Regions from separate parts of the Allobosea sp. RIT-PG3_2 genome, predicted to be linked through region 2. Evidence: predicted binding sites of a transcription regulator. Region 2 holds the regulator's gene; the other holds the start of a gene.
What was found. Region 2 encodes HrcA, which represses chaperone genes, less so after heat shock. Its sites were predicted from a motif close to GTTAGCACTCNCNNNNNGNGAGTGCTAAC; they were not measured.

Region 1 (3,401 bases), on a different contig from region 2:
TCGTAGTCCGAGGTGGTCTCCTCGATCTGGGCCTTGATCTGACCGACGCGGGCCTCGATGTCCTTCTTCTTGCCGGCGCCGTCGATGATCGTGGTGTTCTCCTTCTCGATGCGCACCTTCTTGGCGCGGCCGAGCATCTGGAGGGTCACGGTCTCGAGCTTGATGCCGAGGTCTTCCGAGATCATCTGGCCGGCGGTCAGGATCGAGATGTCCTCGAGCATGGCCTTGCGGCGATCACCGAAGCCCGGAGCCTTGACGGCCGCGACCTTGAGGCCGCCGCGGAGCTTGTTGACGACGAGCGTGGCGAGAGCCTCGCCCTCGACGTCCTCGGCGATGATCAGGAGCGGCTTGCCGGTCTGAACGACGGCCTCGAGGATCGGCAGCATCGCCTGGAGCGAGGACAGCTTCTTCTCGAAGATCAGGACGTAGGGGTCTTCCAGCTCGGCGACCATCTTCTCCGAGTTGGTGATGAAGTACGGCGAGAGGTAGCCACGGTCGAACTGCATGCCCTCGACGACGTCGAGCTCGGTCTCGGCGGTCTTGGCTTCCTCGACGGTGATGACACCCTCGTTGCCGACCTTCTGCATCGCGGTCGAGATCATCTTGCCGACCGACTCGTCGCCGTTCGCCGAGATGGTGCCGACCTGCGCGACTTCCGCGTTGGACGTGACCTTCTTGGAGTTCTTCTTGAGGTCGGCGACGATGGCCTCGACGGCCAGATCGATGCCGCGCTTCAGATCCATCGGGTTCATGCCGGCGGCCACCGACTTGGCGCCCTCGCGGACGATCGCCTGGGCGAGAACCGTGGCGGTCGTGGTGCCGTCGCCGGCATGGTCGTTCTGACGGGACGCGACTTCGCGAACCATCTGGGCGCCCATGTTCTCGAACTTGTCGGCGAGCTCGATCTCCTTGGCGACGGTGACGCCGTCCTTGGTGATGCGCGGAGCGCCGAACGACTTCTCGATCACGACGTTGCGGCCCTTGGGACCCAGCGTGACCTTCACGGCGTTGGCGAGGATGTCCACGCCGCGCAGCATCTTGTCGCGGGCGTCGGAAGAGAACTTGACGTCTTTGGCAGCCATGAGAGCTACTCCTTAAAATGGAAACGGAAGCGAGCGGTCAGGCGGCTATCAGCCGACGACGCCCATGATGTCGGATTCCTTCATGATGAGGAGATCCTGGCCGTCGATCTTGACCTCGGTGCCCGACCACTTGCCGAACAGGACGCGGTCGCCCTTCTTGACGTCGAGGGCAACGAGCTTGCCGGCTTCGTCACGCGCGCCGGAACCGACGGCGATGACCTCGCCCTCCTGGGGCTTTTCCTTGGCGGTCTCGGGGATGATGATGCCACCCTTGGTCTTCTCTTCGCCATCCAGGCGGCGGACCACGACGCGGTCATGCAAAGGACGGAACTTCATGGTTCTGTCTTCCTCTCGGTCTTATTCGGTGCGGGCGCCGCTGAAGGGCCCCGGGTGAGGCTGTTAGCAGTCACCTGACGGGAGTGCTAACAGATGCCGCGGAGATAGGCTTGGGGTCGCGGAGAGTCAAGGAAGCCTGCGACGATAAAGTGAACGCCGCCAGATGCGGCATCGCCGCCCTTCGCCTACCGGCTGCCGCCAGCGCTAGAACACGCTAAGATGGCCGAATGACGACACCCGTGCCCGACCCCCGCCTCGACGCCATCGCCCGCTCCTGCGTCGCGCTGCACGTCCGCATGACAGCGCGCGCCGTGACGCGCGCCTATGACGAGGCGATGCGACCGAGCGGACTGAAGATCACGCAGTTCGTGCTGCTCTCGGCCTTGAGCACGGGGCAATGGAAGTCGGTGACCGAGCTGGCCGAGCGCTTCGCGCTGGAGCGGACATCGCTGACGCGCAATCTCCAACTGCTGGCGGTCGAGGGAATGGTCGAGCCGGTCGAATGCCGCGGGCGCGCCTCCGTCTATGCCGTGACGGAGAAGGGCCGGGCCGCGATCGAAGCCGCCATCCCCTATTGGCGGGCCGCACAGGACAAGATCGAGGGCGGCTTCGGCGAGGAGCGCTGGCGCGATACGCGCGACGGGCTCAAGGCGCTGCGCAAGGCGGCGCGTGATGTGCGTTGACGCACGGCTCCGATTGACGCGCATGCCATCCTCTCTCTATCGTGCAGATACACGATTGGAGAAGAAGTCATGGATCGGACCTTTGGTGTTGTGTCCCGCGAGGTGCTGGTTGCGGATGGGGGCCTGAGCTTCTTGCGCGGCATCATTGCCGGCACCCAGCCGGCCCCGCCCTTCGCCCAGACCATGGATTTCGATCTGGTCGAGGCGGAGGAGGGCAGGGTCGTCTTCGTCGGTGTGCCGTCGGCGCGCTTCTTCAACCCGCTCGGCACGATCCATGGCGGCTGGACCGCGACGATCCTCGACTCCGCCATGGCCTGCGCCGCGCACTCCACGCTGAAGTCCGGCGAGGGCTACACCACGCTGGAGATGAAGCTGAACTATGTCCGGCCGGTCATGCCCGATAGCGGCACGGTGCGCTGCGAGGGCAAGCTCATCCATCGCGGCGGTTCGGTGATCACGACCGAAGGCAACCTGCGAGACGAGCGCGGCAGATTGCTGGCGCACGGCACGGAGACCTGCCTGGTCTTTCCGGCGAAGCCTAGCGCCGGCTGACCGCGACGGCGCCGGCCACGATCAGCAGCGCGCCGAGATAGGTTGTGTACAGCGGCACCTCGCCGAAGACGAAGAAGCCGAGCAGGCTCGCCCAGATCAGCGCCGTGTATTCGATCGCTGCCAGCCGGGAGGCGGTCGCCCTGGCATAGGCCGAGGTGAGCGTGAGATGACCGGCGACGCCGAGCGCGCCGGCGACCAGATAGATCCCGAGGTCGGCAAGGCCCATCGGCACGAAGGCGAAAGCGGCGGGGACGGCGAGGCACAGCGCCGGCCCGACATTCTGGAAGGCGACGATGACGGTGGGGTGTTCCCGGACCGCGATCCGCCGCAGCAGGATCAGGTTGAAGGCGTAGCTCACCGCCGAGAACAGGGCGGCCGCGACGCCGAGACTGGCGCCGCTGACATGGCCCTGCAGCCGCGGCCAGACCATGACCAGCATGCCGGCGAGCCCGAAGCCGAGCGCCTGCAGGATGCGTTTGTCGATCCTCTCCTTCAACAGCAGGCCGCCGAGCAGCGCGACGAAGACCGGGGCGAGGAACGACAGCGTCAGCGCCTCGGCGAGCGGCAGCACCGAGATCGAATAGAAGAAGCTGCCGGCCGTGAGCACGACGAGGGGGATGCGCGCGACATTGCCGATGACGCTCGCGCGCGTCGGGCGGAGCGGGCGTGCGATCGCGAGGACGATCAGCGCGCAAAGGCCGCCCATCAGGAAGCGCATGAACAGCGCCAGGGCAAAGGGCTGATGCTG
Region 2 (3,401 bases):
CGATCCGGCGAGCGGCTATCTGCGCCGCAACGTCTCGCCGCGCGGCACGGGATCGGGCTTCGAGATCGTCGAGGTCGAGTTGCCGGGCGGCGCCGAGGTCCGCCTCGACAACGCGACGGGTGCACCTGCACTCGACCAGCAGGTCTGGGTGCTGCAAGGCAGGCTCGACCTGACGGTCGAGGGTATCGGCCACGCGCTTTCCGAGGGTGACTGCCTGCAGATGCATCTGCGCGGCGCCATCATCTACCGCAATCCGGGCGCCGTGCCCGTCCGCTACGTCGTCATCCTCGCCGCCGGGCGCGGCAGTTTTCCGGGACATATCGCATGAACGCGGTCAGCTTCTCCGTCGCCATCGACGTCTTCGACGCCCGGGCTGCCGAGGCCGCCATTCCGGCGCTGTCCGAAATCCTGCGCGACTGCGTCGCCAACGGCGCCTCGGTCGGCTTCATGAACTGGAACACGACGGCGGACTATGAGCGCTTCTGGCGCGATGTCGCGGCTGGCGTCGCGGGCGGGCAGGTTGTCCTGCTGGGCGCGCGCGCGGCGGACGGCCTCGTCGGCACGGCGCAACTTCACCTGATCGGCAAACCGAACCAGCCGCATCGGGCCGAGATCGCCAAGGTGCTGGTGCATTCCCGTGCGCGCCGGCAGGGCATTGGCGAAGCACTGATGCAGCGTGCAGAAGCGATCGCGCGCGATAGAGGACGCGACCTGCTGGTGCTCGACACGGACGAGCACGGCGCGGCACGGCGGCTCTACAATCGGCTCGGCTGGACGGAAGCCGGCACCATCCCGCGCTATGCGCTGATGCCTGATGGAGCCGACTGCGGCTCGACGTTTTTCTACAAGGGCCTCGCTTGAGTGACAGGCGTCATGCTCGGGCTTGACCCGAGCATCTCTTGCCGGTGGAGGCTCCAGCGCTTCGTCTTGCCTGGGATTCTCGGGTCAAGCCCGAGAATGACGGCGGTAGGAATGGCGCGCTTCAGCTCTCGACGTTGCCGCGGATATAAGGCTCGACCGGGCCCTTGAGCGTGATCGTCATCGGCCGACCGAAGCGATCCTTGGCGGCGCCGGCCGCGACCTTCACCCAGCCTTCGGAGACGCAATATTCCTCGACATTGGTCTTCTCGACGCCCTTGAAGCGGATGCCGATGTCACGCGCCAGCACGTCGGCGTTGTAGAAGGGGCTGTCCGGGTTGACGGAAAGACGGTCGGGAAGCTGGTCTGACATGGATCTGGCCTTGGGTGTTCGCAAACGGGTCGCTTTCGCGCACACCTAGCCGCATCCGCGCCGGAAGCCAAATTCTTCAAGTGAAAACCTGTCGTCATTCCGGACAAGCGGCGAAGCCGCGCCGATCCGGAATCCATCGAAGAGTGCCGCGCCCGGCGATGGATCCCGGGGCAAGCCCGGGATGACGGCGATGGCCCGGCGCCTCAGCGCTCGCCGTCGAGCAGGCGGCCGACGACCTTGGCGGTGTAGTCGACCATCGGGACGATGCGGGCATAGTTCAGCCGCGTCGGGCCGATGATGCCGACCACGCCGACGATGCGCTGCTCGGCATCGCGGAACGGCGCCGCCACCATCGAGGAACCCGACATCGAGAACAGCTTGTTCTCCGAGCCGATAAAGATGCGCACGCCGTCGCCCTGCTCGGCGCGGGTGAGGAGATCGATGACATCGGTCTGCGTCTCGAGATCGCCGAAGAGCATGCGGATTCGTTCGAGGTCCTCCTGCGCCCGGAGGTCCTCGAGCAGGTTGGCCTGGCCGCGCACGATGAGATGGCGGTCGCTGCCGGGGCCGGACTGGGTCGCGATGCCGCTCTCCACCAGCCGCGCGGTGAGCACATCGAGCTCGCGCTCCATCAGCGCGCGCTGCCCGGCGATCTCGCCGCGCAGGTCCGCCAGCGTCTTGCCGAGGATGCGGGCGTTGAGGAAGTTCGCGGCCTCGACCAGCGCCGAGGCGGGCAAACCCACCGGCAGCGCCAGCAGGCGGTTCTCGACCGCGCCGTCCTCCGAGACGAGGACGACGAGCGCGCGGGCCGGATCGAGCCGGACGAATTCGATGTGCTTGAGTCGCGGATCGGCCTTGGTCGTCACGACCACGCCGGCGCCGCGCGAGAGACCGGAGAGCAGCGCCGAGGCCTCGGTCAATGTCTGGTCGAGATTGCGATGGCCTGCCCCGGCCCGGATCTGCGCCTCGATGCGCGCCCGCTCGTCCGAGGTGAGGTTGCCGACCTCCATCATCGCGTCGACGAAGAAGCGCAGGCCCCGTTCCGTGGGCAGGCGCCCGGCGGAAGTATGCGGCGCATAGATCAGCCCGGCCAGCTCCAGATCGGTCATGACGTTGCGCACCGTCGCCGGGGACAGAGCCATCGGCAGCAGGCGGGCAATATTGCGCGAACCGACCGGCTCCCCGGTCGCGAGGTAGCCGTCGACGATCTGGCGGAAAATCTCGCGCGAGCGCTGGTCGGTCTCGACCAGGCCGCTCATCGTCTCGGGGCGGGGCGTATGGGCGCTCATGAACCTGTTCGGGCGAACCGTCGTTCCAACCCTATTGTCGTCATGCAGGAGGCGCGGATCAAGGGGTGAAACAGGGCCGGCGCCTTGCCGAGCGCGGCATGAGCGCCTACAAGCCGCCACTTCTCCGCAAGACAGGATTATTTCATGCGACCCTCCAAACGCGCCGCAGACGAGATGCGCAAGGTCACGCTCGAGCGCGGCGTGGTTCGCTATGCCGAGGGTTCCTGCATGGTGACGTTCGGCGAGACCAAGGTGCTCTGCGCCGCGACCGTCGAGGAAAAGGGGCCGCCGTGGCTGCGCGGCACCGGCAAGGGCTGGGTCACCGCCGAGTATTCGATGCTGCCGCGCGCCACCCATGAGCGCACCCGCCGCGAGGTCACCTCCGGCAAGCCCTCCGGCCGCACGCAGGAGATTCAACGCCTGATCGGCCGCTCGCTGCGCGCGGTCGTCGACCTCACCGCGATCGGCGAGCGCCAGATCGTCGTCGATTGCGACGTGCTGCAGGCCGATGGCGGCACCCGCACGGCCTCGATCACCGGCGCCTGGGTGGCGCTGCATGACGCATTGAAATGGATGGAAGGGCGCAGCCTGCTCAAGGGCACCAACCCGCTCAAGGACCATGTCGCCGCCATCTCCTGCGGCATCGTCGCCGGCAATCCGGTGATCGATCTCGACTATGTCGAGGATTCCGGCGCGCAGACCGACGCGAATTTCGTCATCACCGGCACGGGCGGCCTCGTCGAGGTGCAGGGCACGGCGGAAGGCGCGCCGTTCTCGGAAGAGGAGCTGCTTGCGCTGCTCAAGCTCGCAAAGGGCGGCGTCAGCAAGCTTGTCGCGCTGCAGAAGGCGGCGGTCGCCTGATCCGGCCGATCGCACAAGCA

Region 1: the regulator HrcA is predicted to act here: its motif matches at 1,481-1,509, upstream of groES (co-chaperone GroES).

Annotation. Positions count from the first base shown of each region.
Region 1 covers NZ_JBXWCA010000003.1:622,208-625,608, forward strand. The annotation lists gene groL (chaperonin GroEL) at 1-1,082, opposite strand, end outside; gene groES (co-chaperone GroES) at 1,131-1,418, opposite strand; gene AC2FAN_RS13260 (MarR family winged helix-turn-helix transcriptional regulator) at 1,646-2,101, shown strand; gene AC2FAN_RS13265 (PaaI family thioesterase) at 2,171-2,653, shown strand; gene AC2FAN_RS13270 (DMT family transporter) at 2,640-3,401, opposite strand, start outside.
Region 2 covers NZ_JBXWCA010000002.1:893,706-897,106, forward strand. The annotation lists gene AC2FAN_RS09785 (helix-turn-helix domain-containing protein) at 1-328, shown strand, start outside; gene AC2FAN_RS09790 (GNAT family N-acetyltransferase) at 325-861, shown strand; gene AC2FAN_RS09795 (DUF3297 family protein) at 983-1,231, opposite strand; gene hrcA (heat-inducible transcriptional repressor HrcA) at 1,435-2,520, opposite strand; gene rph (ribonuclease PH) at 2,665-3,381, shown strand.